3 regions of the Emergencia sp. JLR.KK010 genome follow, and region 3 is predicted to be linked to each of the others. Evidence: predicted binding sites of a transcription regulator. Region 3 holds the regulator's gene; each other region holds the start of a gene.
What was found. The regulator LexA, encoded in region 3, represses DNA repair genes until DNA is damaged. The targets are predictions, from matches to a motif close to AGAACANNTGTTCT.
Positions count from the first base shown of each region.

Region 1 (3,286 bases), 570 kb from region 3:
TTGCATGGAAGTGGAGGAGCATGCGATGAGGACTGCAATTTTAAGTGTCGGAACGGAGATTCTCTTTGGTCAGATTACCAACACTAATACTGTATATCTTTCCCAGCAGTTAAATCTGCTGGGTTTTGACGTTATGTATCATTACACGGTGGGTGATAATTCTGGACGCCTTTCTGAGATGATTGAAATGGCTTTTCGCGATTGTGACCTGGTAATCACCACGGGAGGTCTTGGGCCGACAGAAGATGATTTGACAAAAGAGACAGCCTGCAGGGTTTTGCACGATGAACTGGTGCTTCATGAGCCAAGTATGGAGAGGCTGGTTGCCAGAGCAAAGGCATACGGAAAGCCGATGACTCCTAATAATTATAAGCAGGCGATGATGCCTAGCAGGGCAGAGGTGTTCAGCAACGAAGTGGGCAGTGCGCCAGGACTAGCCCTTTGCGAGGATGAAAAAATGATTATCTGTATGCCGGGACCGCCGCGGGAGATGACATGGATGTGGGAAAACAGAGTGCGTCCATACCTGGAAAAGCTGCAGACCGGCGTGATTTACTACAGAACCCTGCGCATGTTCGGCATTGGCGAATCACTGTTGGAAACCAAGCTTTTGGACTTGATTGATGCGCAGACGGATCCGACCCTTGCCACCTACGCAAAGGAAGGCGAGTGCAGCGTGAGAATCGCTTCCAAGCGTGCGACCTGCGAGGAAGCCGTAAAAGCCGTGGAAAATATGATTGCACAGGTTTCTGAAAAGGTGGGCGAGTATATTTACAGCGTTGACGATGAGGAATTGGCAGATGTGGTTGCAAAGAAACTTCTTGAACGAAATATTTCCGTTTCAGCTTGTGAATCCTGTACCGGAGGGCTTTTTTCCGGGGCGCTGACTGATACGCCCGGGATTTCAAAGGTCTTTGACCGGGGACTTGTGACTTATACCTACGGCGCAAAGATGGACGAGCTGGGCGTGAAAGAAGAAACGTTAGCAGCGTATACGGCGGAAAGCAGTCAGGTAGCGAAAGAAATGGCTGAGGGTCTTGCAAAAAAAACTGGCAGCAGACTCTGTATCTCTGTAACCGGCATTGCAGGACCAGGTGGCGGAACCCCTGAAAAACCAGTGGGGCTGATTTATATCGGCTGCGTTTTTGATGGTCATACAGAGGTAAAAGAAGTCAGAATGCGCAATGTGAGCCGCAAATGGAACCGGCATTACGCTGTGCTCAGCATGTTTGACATGATAAATAAGACGATTGACCAGACATGGAATTAAATTCAATTGTTGACATATAATGTAAAATATGTTATAGTGAGTATGAACGGACAGAGACTTAAGGAACAAATAAAATTTGTAAAAAATTTTTATGCAAAAAAGCCTTGACCGAAAGCAAATAATAGGGTATTATAATTTAAGAACAAACGTTCTTTATTGGAGGTAAAGTATGGCTACAGCAAAAGAACAAAAAAATGCAAAGAACCCGAAGAGTGAGAAAGAACAGAGAGAAGCGGCATTGCAGGACGCAATGGATCAGATTCAGAAACAATTCGGTCAGGGCGCTATTATGAAGCTTGGCGACAATACCAAGATGAACATAGAGACCATTTCGACAGGATCCATCAGTTTGGATTTGGCAACCGGCGTAGGCGGTGTGCCGAAGGGAAGAATCGTAGAAATCTACGGACCAGAATCTTCCGGTAAGACAACATTGACGCTACATATCGTTGCAGAAGCACAGAAGAAGGGCGGCAAGGCGGCATTTATTGACGCAGAACATGCGCTGGATCCTGTCTATGCAAAGAATTTGGGCGTTAAGATTGATGAGCTTTTAGTATCTCAGCCGGATACAGGAGAACAGGCACTGGAGATTTGTGATATGCTAGCACGCAGTGGTGCGCTGGATGTTATCGTAATCGACTCCGTTGCAGCGCTAGTTCCTAAAGCCGAAATCGAAGGCGACATGGGAGATAATCACGTGGGTCTTCATGCCAGACTGATGTCTCAGGCACTTAGAAAGATTGCAGGTAATGTAAACCGTTCTCACACTTGTGTGGTTTTCATCAACCAGCTCCGTGAGAAAATCGGGGTCATGTATGGAAGTCCGGAAGTTACCACAGGCGGACGCGCTCTTAAATTCTATTCTTCCATGCGTTTTGACGTCAGAAGGGTGGAAACTATAAAAAGCGGCGACCAGATGCTTGGAAACAGAACTAAGGTCAAGATTGTTAAGAACAAGGTTGCTCCGCCGTTTAAACAGGCAGAATTCGATATCATGTATGGAGAAGGCATTTCTAAGGCCGGAGATGTTCTGGACAGTGCAGTAGAATTGAAAATCATTGACAAGGCAGGCTCCTGGTACAGCTATGCCGATGATAGAATCGGACAGGGGCGTGAGAATGTGAAGAAGTGGCTGCAGGAGAATCCAGACATGCTGGACAAAGTTCAGAATCAGCTTTTAGAAACACTGCAAGAACAGCAAGGGGAAGCAGCACCTGTATCTATGGATGGCATGATGGTTGATGAAGACGGTGTGGTAATCGAATAGTTTATTTACAGCAAGCGAAAGCTGTGCGGCATTTTTCCTTAAGAGAAAGACGCACAGCTTTTTGTGAATACTGTTTTTTATAATTCATTTTCATCATCATGTACTGGAGCATTAAAGTCGATATCTTGAATATCTATTTCATTATCAAAATAGTTGGTATCAGTGTCAACTGAAAAGTCATTATCAAAGAACCATTTATATGCGCGGTTACCTATAATTTTAGTTTCTGTAAAATCAAGACCTCCGCCGACAATAGCGCCAACGCCTGGAAGCATTTTTGTTAAATTAAAAATTCCTTTTGTTCCTGATTTTGTTATAAATCTAAATCCTACTTTTTGGTTTATTCTAGTTAAAACTCTACCGGGTATTTTTTTGATGAGTCCATTTGTTAATTTCATACCAAATTTTATGCCGGACTGCTTTAAAATATTATTAAGTGCAACGCCTGCAAGGCACGCATATACAAAAGTTTGTGTCTGGTCACTGTTCAATTCATAATCAGCCATATGGCTGTCATGGTAAAGTTTGAAAACCACCATTAGTACTTTTAAGCGATTTTTGCGAAAAAGGTACGAAAACCTGCAAATTATTTATATCCATTATATGAAAAATAAGGAATTTACTTCTGTATAATGAAAGGTTTGTACGAAAATGGAACCATAGAAAAGAAAAAAGAACGAAGACTTTCAATTCTATTTCGTTGTATTTGCTTAAAACCTTTTGGTTAGTATAAAGTGACTCTAATT
Region 1 is NZ_CP143550.1:2,122,530-2,125,815, reverse strand. Features, by position in the region: gene V1225_RS10200 (competence/damage-inducible protein A) at 26-1,270, shown strand; gene recA (recombinase RecA) at 1,440-2,540, shown strand; gene V1225_RS10190 (hypothetical protein) at 2,618-3,046, opposite strand.
Region 1: recA (recombinase RecA) is a predicted target of LexA. The motif match lies at 1,410-1,423, and genes of this name have one in related genera.

Region 2 (3,286 bases), 520 kb from region 3:
ATGAATTTCGTCAATAAATAAAACATCGTTCTCGTTGAGATTCGTTAAAATGGCAGCAAGATCTCCAGCTCTTTCAATAGCCGGCCCCGAGGTAATCTTGATATCCACTTCCAGTTCATTGGCAATAATCCCCGCCAGCGTTGTCTTTCCCAGGCCTGGAGGACCATAAAACAGCACATGGTCTAGAGGTTCTCCCCTCAGTTTCGCTGCTTCAATAAAAATCTTTAAGTTTTCTTTTGCAGTCCTCTGTCCGATAAAATCATCTAAATGCTGCGGACGCAGGGTTGTCTCCTGCCGCTCTTCCATAAATCCCATTGCACCCGACTGGGTAATTCTCTCTTCCATCATCTAGCCTCAATCTATCCTTATCTATCTTAATTTTATCCGTTAAAACAAATACTTCAGCGCATGTTTGATATAATCCTCGCAGGTCAGATCATTTTCTTTCACCTTGCCGATCGCTTCCATCGCCTCATTCTTGCTGTATCCCAGTGCAACCAGCGCAGCAATAGCCTCACTTCTCTCGTCAGTAACAGGCACATACACATCTCCTGCAGCCATGGCTGCGTCGTCCTCAAAGGTTCCAACCTTATCCTTTAGTTCCAGAATCAAGCGTTCTGCAGTCTTCTTGCCCACACCATTTGCAGACGAAATCGCCTTGACATCACCAGAGGCAATAGCCCGCCTAAGTTCCGACGGCGGCAGTGCACTCATCAGCGCCATCCCTGCCTTTGCTCCCACGCCGTTTACCGTAATCAAAAGTTCAAAAAGCTCCAGACTCTCCTTATCGGAAAAGCCGTAAAGACTAACATCATCTTCCTTCACAATCATGGAAGTAAACACCTTCACCTGCTCTCCCTCTGTATGCTTATATAATACGGAGTTTGCTGGAATGCTCACCTCAAAACCAAGACCGCTGGCAGACTCTATGATAACTGAACTGTTCAGTCCCGGATGAAATATACCTTTTATAAATCTAATCATGGATTCTCCTTATCTCCCACTCAATTTAAAATTTCTAACTCTGTTGCCGGCTGCATGACCATGACAAATTGCCGCAGCCACCGCATCTGCCGTATCGTCGGGCTTCGGTACTTCCTTTAGGTTCAAAATCGCCTTAACCATAGCCTGTACTTGTTTCTTGTCTGCCCTTCCATAACCTACCAAAGCCTGCTTAATCTGCAGCGGCGTGTATTCATTAATCTCAAGACCTCCATTAACACAGGCAAGGACTGCAACGCCTCTGGCTTGTCCCACCATAATAGCTGTCTTAGCATTATTATTGAAAAAAAGTTCTTCTATCGATGCTACCTCTGGCTTGTATTCTGCTATGATTGCAGATAGTTGCGTATATAAATGCTGCAGACGCAGAGGCATTTCCATCTTAGCATCTGTGGTTACCGCGCCGTAATTCACAACAGAAAAATGATTGCCTTTCATATCTAAAACACCCCAGCCTAAAATCGCGTAACCAGGGTCAATTCCTAAAATTCTCATAGCCTTATTTCCTCAGTTGAATCAATCTATTTTATTTATTATAGCATAAGAACATACGTTTGTCTACGGGATTCCCTTTAATTTCTTCAAATAATACGACTTTCTTTTCCGAAAAAAATCTGTTATAATACGATTAGGAATAGGATTCTGAACAAAAAGGAGATTATTATGCGTTATTCAAGACAAAACAAGATTTTGGAACTCATTGCAAATAACGAGATCGAAACTCAGGATAAACTGGCATCTATGTTGAAGGAAGAAGGTTTTGAAGTAACACAGGCTACGATATCTCGAGATATCAAGGAACTTCAGCTGATTAAAGTGCTTTCCGGCAGCGGCAAATACAAATATGCCGTCAGCGCACGCCAGGATGCGCCTATTTCCGATCGCTTTGTAAAAATTTTCAGAGAAACTATCACATCTTTTGCTTCAGCACAGAACTTAATTGTCATTAAGACGTTATCCGGCTGCGGACCTGCTGCTGGTGAAGCGGTTGACTGCATCGGGCTTCCTCATGTTGTCGGTTCTGTAGCTGGTGACAATACCCTGCTGATGGTCATCGACAAAGAAGAACACGTGGAAGAGATTCTCTCTATTTTCAACGATATGCTAATTATGAGGTCTAAAGGACAATGATCAATCACATCAGTATTCAAAATTTCGCAATTATAGAAAATACAGAAATCGATTTTGAAGAAGGACTGAATATCATTACAGGAGAAACCGGCAGCGGTAAATCCATTGTAATAGAAGCAATTAGCCTTGCTCTCGGAAGCAGGGCTGATTCTGCTTTTGTCCGTCATGGTGCACAAAAAGCCGTTGTACAGCTTGCTGGCGAACTATACGGAGAAGACATCGTCATCACCAGAGAAGTATCTGCTGCCGGTAAGAATCTATGCAAACTCAACGGACAGCTGGTCACTTTGGGAGAACTTTCCGAAATCTGCCGCCGTCTTGCTGATATCCACGGTCAGTACGACAATCAGTCCCTGCTCAACCCCGATAACCACATCAGGCTGGTAGACAGCTTCCATGGTGAACAAATCACTCCAATAAAAGAAGCCTATCAGGTCGCCTACGCTTCCTATCAAGACACAAAATCACGACTGACCAAGCTGCTTTCTGCAGAACAGGACAACCTGAAAAAACTGGATTTTTATCGTTTTGAACAGAGTGAAATCGAAAATGCCCATCTAACACCTGGCGAAGACGAAAGCCTATCAGAGAGAATTTCTATCCTGCAAAACAGTGAAAAAATCTTTGATGCCATTGAAACCGCTTACGGACTTCTCAGCGATGGCGACCGCGATGTGCTCTCTTCTATGGGTACCGGACTTCATGCACTTCAGAGTATCAGCGAATATTCCAAGGAAATTCAAACTTTGACAGAAGAGTTCGCAGACATCTATTATCGCCTGGAAGACCTTTCTTCCGAACTTCGTAGAATTCGTGATGACGTCACTTTCTCCCCTGAGGAGCTGGATGATTCTATCACAAGAATCTCCCAAATCGACGGTCTCAAGAAAAAATACGGCTCCACCATTGAGGAGATTTTAACATATTACGACACTATTTCTGAAGAACTAAAACAGATTGAGAATTTTGATGACGTAAAAGCGCAGCTTCAAGCCGAAACAGATGCAGCATACAAGGCCCTGTCCGAAAAAGCTGCGCAGCTTACCGAAGTTCGTAAAGCCAGTGCAAAAGAACTGGAAAACGCTATCGAAAGTGAACTTCACGATTTGAATTTCGGCAGCGCCAAGCTCTCCATCGACTTCCAGTGTTCTGA
Region 2 is NZ_CP143550.1:2,173,991-2,177,276, forward strand. Features, by position in the region: gene ruvB (Holliday junction branch migration DNA helicase RuvB) at 1-348, opposite strand, end outside; gene ruvA (Holliday junction branch migration protein RuvA) at 388-984, opposite strand; gene ruvC (crossover junction endodeoxyribonuclease RuvC) at 994-1,497, opposite strand; gene V1225_RS10495 (arginine repressor) at 1,666-2,133, shown strand; gene recN (DNA repair protein RecN) at 2,130-3,286, shown strand, end outside.
Region 2: ruvC (crossover junction endodeoxyribonuclease RuvC) is a predicted target of LexA. The motif match lies at 1,546-1,559, and genes of this name have one in related genera.

Region 3 (3,286 bases):
AAGCAGCCTTGCACCTATCAGGAATACCTGGCAGCTTTCGAAAAACAACTTCTAACAAAAACCCTAGCCTCTTATCCGACAAAAACTGAGGCTGCTAAAGCACTTGGTATCACAAAACAGGCTCTCAACTATAAGCTAACCAGCCTGGGATTGAAATAACTTTTATCCCAGCAGCGTCAAAAGCACCGGAATCATCGGCAGCGACAGTAAAGTCGATAAAATTACGCCGGCAGATGCCAATTCTTCCTTATAGCCCTGTTCCGTACATCCCATAGAAACCATAGCCGCAACCGGCATTCCTAAAGAAATCACAGCAGAACCACGAAACACACCCTCAAAACCTAGGAAAGTCATCGCCGCATAAACTGCCGCCGGGAATACTAAAAGGCGAATCGCCGCAACCGAATACAGCTTCTTATCACAGCGAAAAATACTTTTGATGGAATAAGTTCCGATATTTGCACCGATTACGACCATAGAAAGAGGTGACGCCATCTCTCCGATAAAATTGCACACCTCCGCTGCGCCATCTGGCATTTTTACCCCACCAAAGAACATGGCAAGCGCCAGAAGCGAAGCCACCGTTCCGGGATTCAAAAGCTCCCGCAGAGAAAGTCTTTCGCTTGCTGTACCAGCACCCTTGCAAATCTGCCATCTCGCGTAGGTATAGTATAAAATATCAAAACCCAAATGGAAGATGCTCAGCTGGAAAATGCACCCAGTTCCATAGAGGGATGCCGTCACAGGATATCCCATATACAGCGTGTTACCAAAGATGTAAAACTGTTCGTAGACGGCTCGGTCTTCCTTTGGGATTCTTGTAACTACGTTGATTGCCTTTGCAATAAACGGAATCACACAGTAAAATGCGCCGCCAGTTAATACAAACTTGATCAAAAGACCCTTGCTCATATCTCCATCGGCTTCACTGAGTGAGGTTAAGATAATCAGCGGCAGACAGACATCAATGACAAAAGTGCAAAGCTTCTGATTCACGTCCTTTGTAAATATGTCTTTCTTGTTCAAATAGTAGCCAACTGTAAGCGCTAGCAGTAATTTGCAAAGAGTAACGATAATCATAAAATTTTCCTTTATATATTTCCTGATAAAATGTATCGGCAGCAAATGCCAGCTTTTTTATTTTATCATCTATTCTGCATAATTGCAAAATCATTTTTAAATAATCGTGAACAAATGTTTACTTTTTGTTCGTTTTATGATATAATACGAACAAAGAATTTCAATTAAGCAAATAAACGGAGGGTATTATGAATCAGCTTAAAGAACGCGAACAGAAAATTTTAGATTTTATGAAGGATGAGATCAGAACCAAGGGCTACCCTCCTACGGTCAGAGAAATCTGCAGTGCTCTGAATATCAAGTCCACCTCTACCGCTCACAAGGACATCGCAAGCCTTGTCAAGCAGGGTTATCTGAAGAAGGACCCGTCCAAACCGAGAGCGCTTATGGTTGTCGACATGGAGAAAGAGGTATCAGAATCTTCGACTTCCACTGCACCATCTTATGCAGAGGACTTTCATCGCGAAGATATTATCGATGTTCCCGTAGTCGGCAGAGTTGCTGCAGGTACACCGATCCTTGCAGAACAGAATATAGAAGAAACCTTTCCGATTCCTGCCCAGTATGCAGGCGGTTCCAATTTCATGCTCAGAGTTTGCGGCGAGAGTATGATTAATGTAGGCATTATGGATGGCGACCTGATTCTCGTTGAACAGCAAAGCACTGCCAGAAACGGCGAAATCGTAGTCGCTATGATTGACGGCTTCGAAAGCGAAGCCACAGTCAAAACCTTCTACAAAGAAAACGGTCACATCAGACTGCAGCCGGAGAATGACACTATGAGTCCTATTATCGTGCAGGACGTCAAGGTTCTTGGCAAGGTCAAAGGTGTCTTCCGATATTTTAGTTAAACCCAATCATATCGCAGGAAGAATTTACAATTTTTTCCACACTTGACCCGATTTTTAAAATCTGTTAAAATAATATTATCAATTATATAAATGGCAAACGACACACGTAGAGCAAGCGCTCGTAAATCTGATTACGGTACAGGCTAAGCGTGTGTTTTTTATTGTCTCACGCTGCGCCTTTCCGAAGTTTTGAAAAGCGTTTAGTTTTGTGTGTTTATTCTTGTCAAAATCGAAAGGAGTTTTGAAATGGTTGAAACACACAACCCAAAGACGCAATCTGGCGCCAAAGAAAAAACAACCAAGTATCAACTAATTATCTTTGTTGCTGCCTTTTCTGCTTTTCTCGCAACGTTTAACGAAACGTTCTTAAATGTATCATTTTCTGCTGTCATGGAAGATTTTCATGTCAGTGTCGGCACTGTACAATGGTTGGCAGCCGCATATATGCTCGGCGCTGCAATCATGGTTCCGGTCTCTGCTTTTGCATATAAAAGCATTCCGACTAAAAAACTGTACTTATTTACCGTAGGTCTTCTCATTGTCGGCAGTGTTATTGGCGCTGTCAGCAGCAATTTTTCAGTTCTTCTCATTGGACGTATCGTCCAGGCTCTGGGTACAGGTATGCTGATTCCAATCGGCATGAATATCACGCTGGAAGTCGCTCCAAAAGAAAAACTGGGTACTTTCATGGGTATTATGGGAGCCATGACAACACTGGGACCTTCCAGCAGTGTCATCGTTGCAGGCGCACTGTTAGAATTCTTTGACTGGCATGTGCTATTATGGGTCTTCGGCGGCTTATCTCTGCTTTGCTTCCTTTGCGGCGCAGTACTTCTGCCGAATATCGCAAAACTGACCCATCCAAAGCTGGACGTTTTGTCGGTCATTTTCATCAGTCTGGCACTGATCGGTATACTTTACGGTATTTCTACTGTTTTAGCAGGTAATGTAACCATCGCTCTTTTAGCTGCAATTATCGGCATTATCTTCCTGATCTTCTTTGTTAAAAGACAGGGAACTCTGACTGAGCCGCTTATTCAGTTAAGTCCGCTTAAAATCAAAGCATTCTCCATCGGCGTTATCATCAACATGATTTCCCTGCTGGTTATCTTCGCAATGAACATTGTAATACCATTGTTTATGCAAAGCGGCATAGGTATGTCACCGTTCAATGCGTCAATGGTGCTGTTCCCTGCTATTTGTTTATCTTGTGTGATTGCACCGATTGCAGGACAGATTTATGATAAAAAAGGCGGAAAAGTACTGCTGCCGCTGGGTTTCCTCTGTATCGGAGTTTGCACCGCTGCACTCTCTCTGGTTCACACAGAATCTTCGATTCTGCTGGCAATTTTGTA
Region 3 is NZ_CP143550.1:2,696,877-2,700,162, forward strand. Features, by position in the region: gene V1225_RS13000 (sigma 54-interacting transcriptional regulator) at 1-159, shown strand, start outside; gene V1225_RS13005 (AEC family transporter) at 163-1,080, opposite strand; gene lexA (transcriptional repressor LexA) at 1,269-1,931, shown strand; gene V1225_RS13015 (MFS transporter) at 2,178-3,286, shown strand, end outside.